2 regions of the Massilia genomosp. 1 genome follow, and region 2 is predicted to be linked to the other one. Evidence: predicted binding sites of a transcription regulator. Region 2 holds the regulator's gene; the other holds the start of a gene.
The links. Region 2 encodes sigma-54, which starts transcription at its own class of promoters, with help from an activator protein. Its sites were predicted from a motif close to TGGCANGNAANCTGCTTT; they were not measured.
Positions count from the first base shown of each region.

Region 1: the regulator sigma-54 is predicted to act here: its motif matches at 5,530-5,547, upstream of F1735_RS02360 (ammonium transporter).

Region 1 covers NZ_WHJF01000004.1:28,674-36,295, forward strand. The annotation lists gene F1735_RS02335 (MerR family transcriptional regulator) at 1-68, opposite strand, end outside; gene F1735_RS02340 (PsiF family protein) at 255-563, shown strand; partial or broken gene F1735_RS37365 (outer membrane beta-barrel family protein) at 850-2,708, opposite strand; gene F1735_RS02355 (sensor domain-containing protein) at 2,959-5,424, shown strand; gene F1735_RS02360 (ammonium transporter) at 5,595-6,797, shown strand; gene F1735_RS02365 (FadR/GntR family transcriptional regulator) at 6,898-7,596, shown strand.
Region 2 covers NZ_WHJF01000015.1:15-7,636, reverse strand. The annotation lists gene F1735_RS07905 (monovalent cation:proton antiporter family protein) at 1-981, opposite strand, end outside; gene F1735_RS07900 (KpsF/GutQ family sugar-phosphate isomerase) at 1,088-2,110, shown strand; gene F1735_RS07895 (KdsC family phosphatase) at 2,112-2,654, shown strand; gene lptC (LPS export ABC transporter periplasmic protein LptC) at 2,676-3,299, shown strand; gene lptA (lipopolysaccharide transport periplasmic protein LptA) at 3,296-3,925, shown strand; gene lptB (LPS export ABC transporter ATP-binding protein) at 3,922-4,680, shown strand; gene F1735_RS07875 (RNA polymerase factor sigma-54) at 4,683-6,155, shown strand; gene F1735_RS07870 (tetratricopeptide repeat protein) at 6,181-7,485, opposite strand.

The DNA.
Region 1 (7,622 bases), on a different contig from region 2:
ACCCCGCTGCGGTAAGCGCCGGTGTCATCGGAGCGCACCGTATCGTGATCGGAAGAAAGTTCATTCATGGCGCCATCCTTCATGTTGAACCGCTTGTGAACCGTGAAAAATCAATTATACCGCTTCAAATCATGGACAGTTGGAAGCACCCCAAAAAGCGCCTGGCGCAAGAAAAAGTCGCGGCGAGCATGGCATCTGTCGTATATTTACCTTGTTGCAAGTCGGAACAATCCAACAACCTGAGGACGATCATGATGAACAAGATGTTGATGAGCTGCGCCCTGCTGGCCTTCACCAGTGCCGCCTTCGCTGCGCCCGAGACAGCGGCGCCGGCGGCCAAGTCGGCGCAGCAGAACAAGATGGTGAGCTGCAACGCCGACGCCAGTGGCAAAAAGGGCGACGAGCGCAAAGCCTTCATGAAGGACTGCCTGAGCGCCAAGCCGGCGGCCCCGGCCGCCACGCCGCAGCAGAACAAAATGAAGACCTGCAATGCCGAGGCGGCGGGTAAAAAGGGCGACGAGCGCAAGGCGTTCATGAAAACCTGCCTGAGCGCCCCCAAATAACCCCACCCCGGTGTCAGGTCTGACAATCGGACACGAGCTGGACAATCCAAGGAGCGCCCAACTGCCTGGAAATGCCGAGGCCGTGTCCGATTGTCAGACCTGACACCGGAGGTGACACAACTGCCTGGAAATGCCGAGGCCGTGTCCGATTGTCAGACCTGACACCGGAGGTGACACAACTGCCTGGAAATGCCGAGGCCGTGTCCGATTGTCAGACCTGACACCGGAGGTGACAGAGGCCGTGTCCGATTGTCAGACCTGACACCGGAGGTGACACCGGAGGTGTTCAGGCGCCGGGACGGCGCCCGCCCGGCGTCACCCCGCCCAGCCGGTACGACAATCCCACGTAGATCAGCCGCCCATCGTAGCGCCGCAGGTTGCTTTCGCGCAGGATGTCGCTGTCGATCCGCGTCTGTGCCTTGTTCGAATCGAACACATCCGTCACGTTCAGCACCACATTCAAGCGCGCCGTCAGGCTGTGCCGGTAGCTGAGATTGAGCGTCGCATTCGGCTCCCGAACGCCTTGCCCGATCAAGGTCTTGCCCTGCCTGTTGAGCACTACCTGCAACTGATCCGCCGCACTCACCTGATAATTGATGCGCCCGCGCACGTTGAGCGAGGTGGCCGAGCGCCTCACTGCCGCACCGCCGCTGTTCAGGTATGCCTGCTCGCTATATCCCCCATTCCCGCAGGTGCTCAGCGACAAGATCTTGCCGACCTTTCCGCTCAGGCTGAACTCCAGCCCGCCCGACTGGCGGCTGCCGCCGTTGTCGCGCGTGGTCAGGAGCACGTTTTCGCCAATAAAATAGCGCCGCTCGGAAATCAGGTCGTGTTCCTTGCGCAAAAACGCGCGCAGGTTGGTCGCCACCGGCCCCACAGTGGCATCGAGGCCGAGCTCGATCGAATCGGTCTCCGACGGCAGCAATCCCGGATTGCCCGACGAGACATTGAGTTCATCCCGGTACACCAGGGATTGAGGTCGCCCGCCGCCGGACACACGATGCGATGCGCATAAGACAGCCGCACGGTGCTCTGGTCGGATGCCTTGTAACTGATAAAGAAGCTCGGGATCGTGCTCAGGTAATCGTTGCGTGCTGCCGTGCGCGCCGTCAATTGGCGGATATCGCGCTGGGTATATTCGGCCCGCAAGCCGCCCAGCACGCCCCAGCGTTCGTCCACCCGCCATTGCCACGAGCCGTACAGCGCGGCCGTGGTTTCGTCGAGCTCGAAGCGCTTGCTGCGCGCCGCGTTATCGGTCTCGTCCATGGTGAGCGCATCGATGTTGACGTAGCGCGCGTCGACGCTGCCGGCGTTGCGCGCCAGTTTGTAGCCGAGCTTGAGCATGGCCGCATCCACCGGGCGCTCGTAGTCGCCGGTGAAATCGGTCACCCGGTTGCGGGTGCCGCTGCCCTGGCGGCTGAACGCGCGCTGCCTGCCCTCGCGGTCGTAGGCATAACGATGCGCGTAGGCGCTGTCGTTGCGGTTGCTGCTCGACGATACGCGCAGGTCCATCTTGAACAGTTCGCCGTCGGCATCGCCCTTGTGCTCGCCGCGCACACCCCAGCTATTGCTCTCGCTACTGCCGCTGCGCTCGCTCGTGCGCGTGACATCGCTGTCCAGTTCGCCCGTCGCGCTGTGGTTCGCATCGTGGTCGCGCCCGTGCTGGTCGTTGCTGCGCTTGCTGTACGCGATCGTCGCGGCCAGCGCCGCACCACGGTTCTCGCCCTGCAACATGGCCGACGGCTTGCCATCGATCAGGATCTGCACAGTGTTGTTGCCGCGCAGGCTGACGCTGCCGTCCGGATCGACCGCCACCGATGGCACATTGCCCAGCGCATCCGCCGCCGAGCCGTTGCTCGTGCTCACGTCCGCCTTGATGTCATAGACCTGGCGGTCGATGCGGTTGCCCGGGCGCTCGCCTTCGACCGTGACCGAAGGCACGGCAAGTTCGGCCTCCGGCGGCGGCTTGGGCGGCGCCGCGCTGCGGGCAGCCTGCGTGATGGCGGCCGGCGTCCCGGCGGCCGGCGCCAGCGCCAGCGCGCCTTGCGCCTGCGCGACATGCAGCGTACACAGGGCCAGCAGCGCCAGCCACCGTAGTCTTGCGTGACGGGCGCCGCCGGCGCCGGACAATCGAAACTGCTTCATCGGGAAACGCGGGCGACATCCAGGCGCTGGATGGGGGTTGATGGAATTGTCCAGCGGGCACTATACACAGGCTGCGCTCAGTACGTTCTCTCAATCAATTAATTCATCACCAGCGCCGCGCCCAAGGGCTCAATACGTCGTTGGCGAAATAATTTGGCTCAACACAGGCACTTTCTTGCAGCATGCGTGTCTTATATGTTTGGTGGGCTCGGGCGAGCTCCTCCTCTCCCCGCAGGAACACCATGCAACGATGCTAGCGGCCCTATCCCACTCCCTCTCCGCCATCACGATCGACGCCTTGCTGGAGCACATTGTCGTGATCGACCAGCGCGGCATGATCGTATCGGCCAACAAGGCCTGGCGCGACTTCGCGCTCGCCAACGGCGGCGATCCGCTGCGCGTGTGCGAAGGCATCAACTACCTCGATGTGTGCGACCGCGCCGCCTTGTCCGGCTGTGGCGACGCCGCCCGGGTCGCCTCCCTGGTGCGCGACATCCTGGCCGGCCGCTGCCGCAGCGCCACCTTCGACTATCCCTGCGACGCCCCGCACGAGCCGCGCTGGTTTTGCCTCAAGATCAGCGCGCTCGACCATGAGGGGGCGCCGGCCGTGGTGCTGGTGCATGACAACATCACCACGCTCAAACGCTGCGAACGCCAGATCCAGTTCCAGGCCAGCCTGCTGGCCTCGGTCGAGCAAGCCGTCATCGCCACAGACGTGCCCGGCACTATCCTGTACTGGAACCCGTTCGCCGAAAAGCTCTACGGCTGGGCGGCCGCCGAGGCAATGGGCCGCAACATCGTCGACCTGGTGCCGGCCGAGACGTCCGCCGAACGCGCCGCCCAGATCATGGTGCGATTACAGGCCGGCGGCAGCTGGTCGGGCGAATTTCTGGTGCGTAACCGCGACGGCACCACCTTTCCCATGCACGTGACCGACTCGCCGATCCGCGACGACCAGGGCCGCCTGATCGGCGTGATCGGCATTTCGACCGACATCAGCGAATGGAAAAAGACCGAGCGCGCGCTGAACCTGTCGGCCATGGTGTACGAGGCCATCGGCGAAGCGATCATGATCACCGCGCCGGACGAGCGCATCGTCGCCGTCAATCCCGCGTTTATCCGCCTCTCCGGCTACGCCGAGCCGGAGCTGATTGGCCAGCCGGCCCGCATGCTGCTGGCCGGCGTGCCGGGCCGGGAGCACAACGGCGAATTGCTGCAGCGCCTGGAAAAATCGGGCCACGCGCAGGGCCGGGTGTGGACGCGTCACAAGAACGGCGACGAATGCGCCGAATGGCTGCGCATCGACACCATCTACGACGAACGCGGCCAGGTGAAGTTCCGCGTGAATATGTTTTCCGGCATCACCGACCAGAAACTGGCGGAAGACACCATCTGGCGCCAGGCCAACTTCGACTTCCTCACCGGCTTGCCCAACCGCAGCATGTTCCACGACCGGCTCACGCACGAACTGCGCAAGTCGCACCGCTCCAAGCTGCCGCTGGCGCTGATGTTCATCGACATCGACCACTTCAAGGAAGTCAACGACACCCTCGGCCACGATACCGGCGACAAGCTGCTGCGCGAGGTGGCGGCGCGCCTGTCATCCTGCCTCCGCCAGGCCGACACCGTGGCGCGCTTGGGCGGCGACGAATTCACCGTCATCCTCGGCGAGCTCGACGACCTCGACAGCGTCGAGCGGGTCGCCCACGCCATGCTGGCCGCGCTCGCCAAACCCTTCGTCATCGGGGCCGAAACGCTGTACCTGTCCGGCTCGATCGGCATCACCCTGTTCCCGCACGACGCCACCGACGTCGACACCTTGCTCAAGAACGCCGACCAGGCCATGTACGCGGCCAAGAATCGCGGGCGCAACCAGTTCAGCTACTTCATGCCCGCCATGCAGCGTGCCGCGCAGAACAAGATGCGCACCCTGAACGACCTGCGCGCCGCGCTCGCGCAGGGCCAGTTGCGGGTGCTGTACCAGCCCATCGTCGACCTTTCCAGCGGGCGCATCCGCAAAGCCGAAGCGCTGCTGCGCTGGGAGCATCCCCAGCGCGGCGCGGTCAGCCCGGCCGAATTCATTCCGCTGGCCGAGGAATCGGGCCTCATCGTCGGCATCGGCGAGTGGGTGTTCCAGCAAGCGTTCCACCAGGCCATGCGCTGGCGCGGCAACATCGATCCGGAATTCCAGATCAGCGTCAACATGTCGCCAGCCCAGTTCCGCCGCCAGTCATGCGGCAACGGGCAACCCTTGCATGCGCCGCATCTGCGCAGCCATCCGGTGCTGGGGCGCTACGCCGGCACCGAAATCGTGGTCGAAATTACCGAAGGCATGCTCATGGAATCGACCCACAGCATCCACGAACAATTGCTGTCGTTTCGCGAAAGCGGCATCCAGATGTCGCTCGACGACTTCGGCACCGGCTATTCTTCCTTGTCCTACCTGAAAAAATTCCACATCGACTATCTGAAGATCGACCAATCCTTCGTGCTCAAGATGGTGGCCGGCTCGGACGACCTGGCCTTGTGCGAAGCGATCGTCGTCATGGGCCACAAGCTCGGCATCAAAGTCATCGCCGAGGGCGTCGAAACGCAGGAACAGCGCGACCTGCTGACCGGCGCCGGTTGCGATTTCGGCCAGGGCTACCTGTTTTCGCGGCCGCTCACGGCCGTCCAGTTCGACCGCCTGCTGCGCCGCCACGATACGCGCGGCTGAGCTGCACCAAAACGGATGCGCCGCCGTGGTGCAGCGCTCGCCGCCAGCCGCGCCCGTATCATCCTTTCCCCCTCAAAATCAGGCACTTGGATCGACGCACCAAAATGGAACGATTATTGCTTACATCACGTACATCACTACTTCCATGCACCTTTATCGGGAATCGTCCAATGAACGCAAGCAGCCACGCCGCCGACGCACTGTTTATCTTGCTCGGCGCCATCATGATCCTGGCGATGCACGCCGGCTTCGCTTTTCTGGAACTGGGCACGGTGAGAAAGAAGAACCAGGTCAACGCCCTGGTCAAGATCCTGGCCGACTTTGCCGTCTCGACGATCGCCTATTTTTTCATCGGCTACGGCATTTCCTACGGCGTCAATTTTTTCGCCAGCGCCGACGTGCTGGCCGAGCGCAACGGCTACGAGCTGGTCAAATTCTTCTTCTTGCTCACCTTCGCCGCCGCCATTCCGGCGATTGTCTCGGGCGGCATTGCCGAGCGCGCCAGGTTCCATCCCCAGCTGATCGCCACCGCCTTGCTGGTCGGCTTCGTGTATCCCCTGTTCGAAGGCATTGCCTGGAACCAGCGCTTCGGCATCCAGGCGGCGCTGAAACTCGCCTTCGGGGCCGCGTTCCACGACTTTGCCGGGTCAGTCGTGGTGCATGCCGTGGGCGGCTGGATCGCCCTGCCCGCCGTGCTGCTGCTCGGTGCGCGCCGCGGGCGTTACGGGCGCAACGGCGCCATCGCCGCCCATCCGCCCTCCTCGATTCCCTTTCTCGCGCTGGGCGCCTGGATCCTGGCGGTGGGCTGGTTCGGCTTTAACGTCATGAGTGCGCAAACGCTCGACAAGATGAACGGCCTGGTCGCCGTCAATTCGCTCATGGCCATGGTCGGCGGCACCCTGGCCGCGCTGGTACTGGGCAAGAACGATCCCGGCTTTACCTACAACGGCCCGCTGGCCGGGCTGGTGGCCGTGTGCGCCGGCTCGGACCTGATGCATCCGCTCGGCGCGCTGGCCACCGGCGCCATTGCCGGCGCGATTTTCGTGGCCATGTTCACCCTCACGCAAAACCGCTGGAAGATCGACGACGTGCTCGGCGTGTGGCCGCTGCACGGCCTGTGCGGCACCTGGGGCGGCATCGCGGCCGGCATCTTCGGGCTGAAAAGCCTGGGCGGCATGGGCGGGGTGGCGTTCATGTCGCAACTGGCCGGCACCGCGCTGGGCGTGGCCATCGCGCTCGCCGGCGGCTACCTGGTGTATGGCGTGCTGAAAAAGACGATGGGCTTGCGGCTCGACCCGGAGCAGGAATTCCAGGGCGCCGATTTGTCGATCCACCACATTTCATCGACACCGGAGCGGGAATCGAACTGGTAGCGCACCGGTGGGGGAGCCTTGCAACATTGGCCATACCAAACTAAAATCAGGCGAGCATGTAAACGCCTCCCTCACGCCTTACCCCGGATCCACATAATCAATGAAGAAACCCTCTGCGCCGCAAGAATCGACCTCGGCTGAGCCGCGCCTGTACCGTGTCGTGGCCACCCGCATCCAGGCACTGATCCGCGACGAGAGCATCAAGGCCGGCGAGCGCCTCCCGGCCGAGCGCGACCTGGCCGCCAAGCTGAGCGTGAGCCGGGCCTCGCTGCGCGAAGCGCTGATCGTGCTCGAACTGAGCGGCATTGTGGAAGTGCGCGGCGGCTCGGGCGTGTATGTCAGCGAACAAGCCACGGCGCAGGCCGATGTGCCCGAAGTCGGGCCAGGCCCGTTCGAAGTGCTGGCCGCGCGCCGCATGATCGAGTCCGAAGTGGCAGCGCTGGCGGCCAAGATGGCCACCGATTCGGCGATCGACGCGATCTTGACGGCGGTGCTGGAGATGGAACACCATCACGAAGACCGCGCCAGCAACGAGCAGGCCGACCGCAATTTTCACCTGGCGATCGCACGCGCCACCGGCAATACGGCGCTGGTCGGCGTGGTCGATTATCTGTGGAACCAGCGCGGCAGCTTGTGGCACAAGCTCAAGGAGCACTTCCAGACCGAGGATTTGCGCGTGACCACCTTGACCGACCACCGCAAGATTCTCGAGGCGATCGCCTCGCACGATGTGGCCGGCGCGCGCCAGGCCATGCGCGCGCACCTGGAGCGCGTGACAAGGACGTTCTCGCGCGGCTAGTCGTACACCCGAGTCGCGGCCGACCA
Region 2 (7,622 bases):
GTCGGATGCGCCGAACATCTTGGCCAGCACCGCGATCAGGGCGAACTTGAGCAGCACGGGCAGCACCAGCAAGAGCAGCACCAGCCACCAGTTTTCCAGCACCAGACCGACATTGAGCAGCATGCCGACGGTGATGAAAAACAGCCCGAGCAGCACATCGCGGAACGGCTTGATGTCTTCCTCCACCTGGTGCTTGTACTGGGTCTCGGAGATCAGCATGCCGGCCACGAACGCGCCCAGCGCCAGCGACAGGCCGGCGTGCTCGGTGATCCAGGCCGCGCCCAGGGTGATCAGGAGCAGGTTGAGCATGAACAGCTCCTGCGAGCGGCGCTTGACGACGATGGTGAACCACTTGCGCATGATCTTCTGGCCGATGAACAGCAGCAGCACCAGCACGATCACCGCTTTCACGCCGGCCCAGGCCAGCGTTTCGGCCAGTTCCTCCGGGGGTTTACCGAGCGAGGGAATCAGGATCAGGAGCGGCACCACCGCCAGATCCTGGAACAGCAGGATGCCGATGATCTTGCGGCCATGCCCGCTTTCGAGTTCGAGCCGCTCGGTCAGCATCTTGACCACGATCGCGGTCGAGGACATGGCCAGCGCGCCGCCCAGCGCGAACGCGGCCTGCCAGGTGATTTTCAGGCCCGGCAGCTGGGTCGCCAGCAGCCAGCCAAACAGCATGGTGGCGACGATGGTGAGCACCACCTGGGCCATCCCCAGGCCGAACACGATGCGCCGCATCGCCATCAGCTGCGAGAGGGAGAATTCGAGCCCGATCGAGAACATCAGGAACACCACACCGAATTCGGCCAGGGTTTCGGTGGTTTTGCTGTTTTCGGCCAGTCCCAGGGCGTGCGGGCCGATCAGGATGCCGACGGCCAGGTAACCGAGCATCGGCGGCAGGTGCATCATGCGGAAAGCGACCACGCCCAGTACGGCGCTGCCTAACAGAAGGAGGGTGAGTTCTAGTCCTGAAAACATGCGGTGCCGTGTAAAGGATTGGTAAAGGACGAGCGAAAACACGGGGTAACCACGATTTCTGCGTCTGGCAAGTTTTTTGCTTTCGCAATTCGTTTATACTTCTGCCATGAGTGTAACCCATGAAAAAACAATGCTGAAAGCTTTTGACAAAAACCTCACGCAACGCGCCATGCGACTGGCCCGCGAGACCTTGGAAATCGAAGCGGACGCCATCCGCGCCCTGCACGCGCGCCTGGAGACCGACGACAGCGTCGGCCAGGCCGTCGGCCTGCTGATGGCGTGCGGCGGGCGCGTGGTGGTCTCCGGCATGGGCAAGTCGGGCCATATCGCGCGCAAGATCGCCGCCACCCTGGCCTCGACCGGCACCCCGGCCATGTTCGTCCACCCCGGCGAAGCGGCCCACGGCGACCTTGGCATGGTCACCGCGCAGGATGCCTTCATCGCCATCTCGAATTCCGGCGAGACGGCCGAACTGATGTCGATCCTGCCGATCATCAAGCGCATGGGCGCACCGCTGATCGCCATGACCGGCAACCCGCAATCGAGCCTGGCGCTGCTGGCCGACGTGCACCTCGACGTCTCGGTGGCCAAGGAAGCCTGCCCGCTCAACCTGGCGCCGACCGCCAGCACCACCGTCACCCTGGCGCTGGGCGACGCGCTGGCCGTGGCGCTGCTCGACGCCCACGGCTTTAAAGAAGAAGATTTCGCCCGCTCGCATCCGGGTGGTGCGCTGGGACGGCGCCTGCTGACCCACGTGCGCGACGTCATGCGCAGCGGCGACGCGGTGCCGGCCGTAACTGCCGATGTGTCGCTCTCGGTGGCCCTGCTCGAAATCACCCAGAAGGGCATGGGCATGACCGCCATCGTCGACGCCGCCGGTCATCCGGTCGGCGTATTTACCGACGGCGACCTGCGCCGGCTGATCGAGCGCGTGCAGGATTTCACGAAGATCACCATCCGCGACGTGATGCACGCCGACCCGCGCCGCGTCGGTCCCGACCAGCTGGCGGTCGACGCGGTGGCCATCATGGAACAATTTCGCATCAACCAGATGCTGGTGGTCGATGCCGACGGCAAGCTCGTTGGCGCCCTGCATATCCACGACCTGACCCGCGCCAAGGTGATCTGACATGAGCGAGCCCGCAAACCAACTGGCCCACATGCAGCGCGCCGCCGCCGTCAAGGTCATGATTTTCGACGTCGACGGCGTCCTCACCGACGGCAGCCTGACCTACGGCCCCGATGGCGAAGCGACCAAGACCTTCAATGTGCTCGACGGCCTGGGCATCCAGCTGCTGCAAAAGAGCGGCGTGGCCACCGCCATCATCAGCGCGCGCCAGTCGCCGATCGTGGTGCGGCGCGCGGCCGACCTGGGCATCATGCACGTCCACCAGGGCATCCACGACAAGCGCGTGGCCTTTGCCAAACTGCTGGAAGCGACCGGCGTCAGCGCCGCGCAATGCGGCTACATCGGCGACGACGTGATCGACCTGCCGCTGCTGCTGCAGGTCGGCTTTGCCGTCACCGTGCCGACCGGGCATCCGGAAGTGCAGTACCGCGCCCATTACGTCACCAAGGCCGGCGGCGGGCGTGGCGCGGTGCGCGAAGTGTGCGACCTGGTCATGCGCGCGCAAGGCACCTACGACGCGGCGCTGGCGCCGTACTTCGCCTGATGCACGCCACAGGAGACCACCATGCATAAGCGCACCGCACACCGCTGGCGCCTGACCGCGATCATGGTGGTCGGGACCTTCTTCGCCTTCGGCACTTTCTGGCTGGTCCAGCTGGCGCAGAACGCCGACGCCACGGTCGATCCGAACACCTTCAAGAATGAACCCGACTACATCGTCGAACAATTCAGCTTCGTGCGCATGACACCCGAGGGCAAGCCGCGCTACCTGGTGTCCGGCGCCAAGCTCACGCACCGCCCGATCGACGATTCGTCCGATGTCGAGCTGCCGGTGCTGCAGGGCGTCGCGCCCGGCCAGCCGCTCACCACCATCACCTCGCAGCGCGCGCGCATCCGCCACGCCCAGAACCAGGCCGACCTGATGGGCGACGTCAAGGTGGTGCGGCCGGAGTCGCCCAACAACCGCGCGATGCAGCTCAAGACCGAAGCACTGACCGTCTTTACCGACGAAGACCGCATGACGTCCGACCAGCCGGTCCAGGTCACGCTGGGCAATTCCACCATCAGGGGAACCGGCATGGAAGCGAACAACGCAACGCGCGAGCTCAAGTTCGCCAGCCGCGGGCAGATCGTGTATCCACCGAAAGCGGCGCGCGCAGCGCCAACCATCACAGGTAAACCACAATGAAAAAATTCCTAGCCATCGCCCTGCTCGGCCTGGCCGCGGCCACCGCGTCCGCCGAAAAGGCCGATTCCGCCAAGCAGGCGGTGATCACCTACGATTCCCTGGAGACCAATGAAGTGACCCAGGTGACGATCCTGACCGGGAACGTGGTCGTCACCAAGGGCACGCTGATTCTCAAGTCGGACCGCGCCGTCATCAAGGAGACGCCCGAAGGCGACATGTTCGTGACCCTGACCGCCAGCGCCGGCAAGGCTGCCACGTTCCGCCAGAAGCGCGACGGCGGCCCCGACCTGTGGATCGAAGGCCAGGCCCAGCGCATCGAATACGATGAACGCAACGACATGATGAAGCTGTTCTCGAACGCCAAAATCCGCCAGCTCGAGGGCCAGAAACCGACCAACGAAATCGAAAGCGAATTCATTTCCTACGACAGCCGCAAAGAGGTGTTCGTGGCGCGTAATGACGCCAGCGGCGCCAACAAGCCGGGCCAGGGGCGCGGCACCATGATCATCGCCCCGCGCAAGCCGCGCGCCGCGCCGGCCACGCCGGCGTCCAGCGCGCCGGCGGTGACGCCCGCACCAACGCCGGCGCCCGCGCCGACCACCACGCCAGCTGCGGGAAATCCATGATCGAACCGAAAAATTGCGGCAGCACGCTGATCGTGCGCGGCCTGCAGAAAAGCTACGGCAAGCGCCTGGTCGTGCGCGACGTCTCGTTGCAGGTCGACTGCGGCGAAGTGGTCGGCCTGCTCGGCCCGAATGGCGCCGGCAAGACCACCTCGTTCTACATGATCGTCGGCCTGGTGCCGTCGGACGCGGGCACGATCGATATCAGCGGGGTCGATATTTCGAGCCTGCCGATTCACCGGCGCGCCGCGCTCGGCCTGTCGTACCTGCCGCAGGAAGCGTCGGTGTTCCGCAAGCTGACCGTGGAAGAAAACATCCGCGCCGTGCTGGAGCTGCAAAAGGTCGACGGCAAGTCGCTCACCAAGGCGCAGATCAACGAACGCTTAGATACCCTGCTGGCCGACCTGCAGATCGAAAAACTGCGCGAGAACCAGGCCATGTCGCTCTCCGGCGGCGAGCGGCGCCGGGTCGAGATCGCGCGCGCGCTGGCGACCAACCCGCGCTTCGTGCTGCTCGACGAACCGTTCGCCGGGGTCGATCCGATCGCCGTCATCGAGATCCAGCGCATCGTGCGCTTCCTCAAGCAGCGCGGCATCGGCGTTTTGATCACCGACCATAACGTGCGCGAAACGCTGGGTATCTGCGACCGCGCCTACATCATCAACCAGGGTGCGGTGCTCGCCTCCGGTCGTCCCGACGATATCATCGCGGATGAATCCGTGCGTCGGGTCTACCTGGGCGAACACTTCCGGATGTAGGCATGAAACAGTCCCTTCAACTACGCACTTCCCAGCACCTCGCGCTCACGCCCCAGTTGCAGCAGTCGATCCGGCTGCTGCAGTTGTCGACCCTGGAACTGCACCAGGAACTGGAACAGCTGTTGAGCGACAATCCGCTGCTCGAACGACTCGACGATCCGCTCGATCATTCGGTGCGCCTGTTGGGCGATGGCGCCATCAGCAGCACCTCGACGCCGACCGAAGCGCCGCCCGAGCCGGGTGCGCAGGATGCGCCGGCGCCAAGCGAAGGCGAGACCTTCGAAGGCGGCGAAGCGGACAGCCCGGCCAGCAATGACAACGATGGCGAGTGGGGCGACCTCGGTCGCGCCAAGACGCCCGACGACGAGGATTCGCGCCCGCAGCTCGAAGCATCGAGCATCACCTTGCGCGAGCACCTGATGGAGCAGATGCGCGTGACCGTGCTCGAAGCGCGCGACCGGGCGCTGGTCGAACTGATCGTCGACGCCATCGACGACAACGGCTACCTGACCGAGTCGCTCGAAGAGATCCACGAGCGCATGCCGCCCGAGCTGGAGATCGAGATCGAGGAACTGCGCACCGTGCTGGCGCTGCTGCAAAGTTTCGATCCGAGCGGCGTATGCGCGCGCAATGCGTCCGAATGCCTGGCGCTGCAGATCCGGCGCATGCCCGGCGTGCCGATGGTGACGCGGCGCATGGCGCTGACCATCGTCGAAAACCACCTGACCTGGTTCGCCCAGCGCGAATTCAACAAGCTGAAAAAAGCGCTCGACTGCGACGATGAAGACTTGCGCGAGGCGCAGACCGTGATCCGCCAGTGCAATCCGCATCCGGGCGCGGAGTTCGCGTCCGACGTGTCGGACTACGTGGTGCCGGACGTGATCGTGCGCAAGGCAAAAAACGGCTGGTCGGTGATGCTCAATAACGACGTGATGCCGCGCCTGCGCGTAAACAGCATGTACGCCGCGCTGCTCAAGCAGGGCAAGGGCGAAGGGCAGATGGGCGCGCAGCTGCAGGAAGCCAAATGGCTGATCAAGAACATGCGCCAGCGCTTCGACACCATCTTGCGGGTGGCCGAAGCGATCGTCGAACGCCAGCGCAATTTCTTTTCGCACGGCGCGGTGGCGATGCGCCCGCTGGTGCTGCGCGAAATCGCCGACACGCTTGGCCTGCACGAAAGCACGATCTCGCGCGTGACCACGCAAAAGTACATGATGACGCCGCACGGCATGTTCGAGCTGAAGTATTTTTTCGGCAGCCACGTGGCCACCGAAGCGGGCGGCGAAGCGTCATCGACGGCGATCCGGGCGCTGATCGTGCAGCTGACCAGCGCCGAAGATCCGAAGAGCCCCCTGTCGGACAGCAAGATCGCCGACATGCTGGGCGAGCAGGGCATGGTGATTGCGCGCCGCACGGTTGCCAAGTACCGCGAAGCGCTCAAGATTCCGCCGGTCGCCCTGCGCAAGTGCCTGTGACCGGGCGGGCAGGTGTGCGCAGCGCTTACAGGAACTCCGGGTAGTCGCGCAAGAGCGACTTTTCCAGTTGCTCGACGTTGCCGAAGAAGTCGAATTCCCCGCCGCCCGAGATGCGCCGTCCCGCATCCCAGCTGCGCCAGGCGCGCTGTGTATCTTCGCTCCTGTAAAGCGCCATTGCCATGCCGCCGTAGGCTGACGCCATTGCCGGATTGGCCTGCAGCGCCTTGGCGTACAACGCAGCCGCTTCGCGGTACCTGCCCAACTCTTTGAGGTTATCGGCTTCAAACAGCATCAGGACATGTTGCTTGCGCGTGGTGTGCTTGCGCAGGTCCTGCAGCGTGACGTTGGCCGCTTCCAGTTCCGCCGTGGTCTTCTTGTCGTCCATGACGGCATCGAGCCGGATCACCTCCGGGTTGGCCTTCCCCAGCGCGCGCTGCTCTGGCGTGCGCGTGATCGAAGCGCCCCCCGAGAATATCCATTCGTTCAAGCCCAGCACGGCGTCCAGCGGCCGATTATCTGCGTGCGCCTGCGCGATTTCGCGCTCGGCCGCCTGCCTGGCCGCAGCCGTCGGCGGGGCCGCGTCGAGCACCTTGTCGATCTCGTCGCCCTGCGGCGCACGCGGCTTGTAGGCGGCCAGACTGTAAGCGGCCGGCGCGCCTTGCTTGACGGCGCTGACCGTATAGGTACGCGTTTCGCTGTAGCCCTCGATCTGCTTGTGGTACGTGACCAGGCTGGCCGGCAGGCGTTGCTGGGCGGAGAGGCGCGTCAGCACGCGCGGATGGGCGCCGAAATTGCGCAGGACGCGTGCGAACATGGCCGCGTCGGCGGCGCTGACGCTGGTACCGCCCGGGCCGAGACTGGCCATGCGAATGCCGTTCACTGCCAAAACCGTGGCGCCGCCTTCGCTCGACTCGGTCAGCGTACGCGCCCCCTCCTCGAGCGACAGATTGTTTTCCAGCTCGATCAAACCGTAGGCCGGCGTGAAGCTGCCCTTCTTTCTGATGGCGAGCAGGCGATAGCCAATGGTGTCGAACATCGAATACCTTACATAGCTGCGGCTTGCCTGGTCGATCTGGTAGCGGCGCCGCGTCACCAGGTCGAGAATCGTGGTTTCCTTCGCGTCCTGTACGGTCAGATAGCGTTCGCCCTGCACGACCTTGAATGTATGCGTTTCGTTCGGTATGGGTACGCCGCCGCGCGTCGCGCCGGTGTAGTCGATAGCGACATGCAGGTCGTAGGTAATGGCGGCGCACGCCGGCGCGCCAGCGGCGCCCAGGGTACCCAGCATCGCCAGGCGCAGCAGGGAAGTGGAAGTGGATCGCGTGAACATGGTGGCCCGCTATGGTGGTGATAGTGAGTATGGTCACTCAACCTGATGGGTTTCGGCGCCATTTTGATCACGTAGCGTGATGGGCGATGGGGTGACCCCCGCAAGGAACTTGAACAAATGCTCCTATTGGGGGAGTC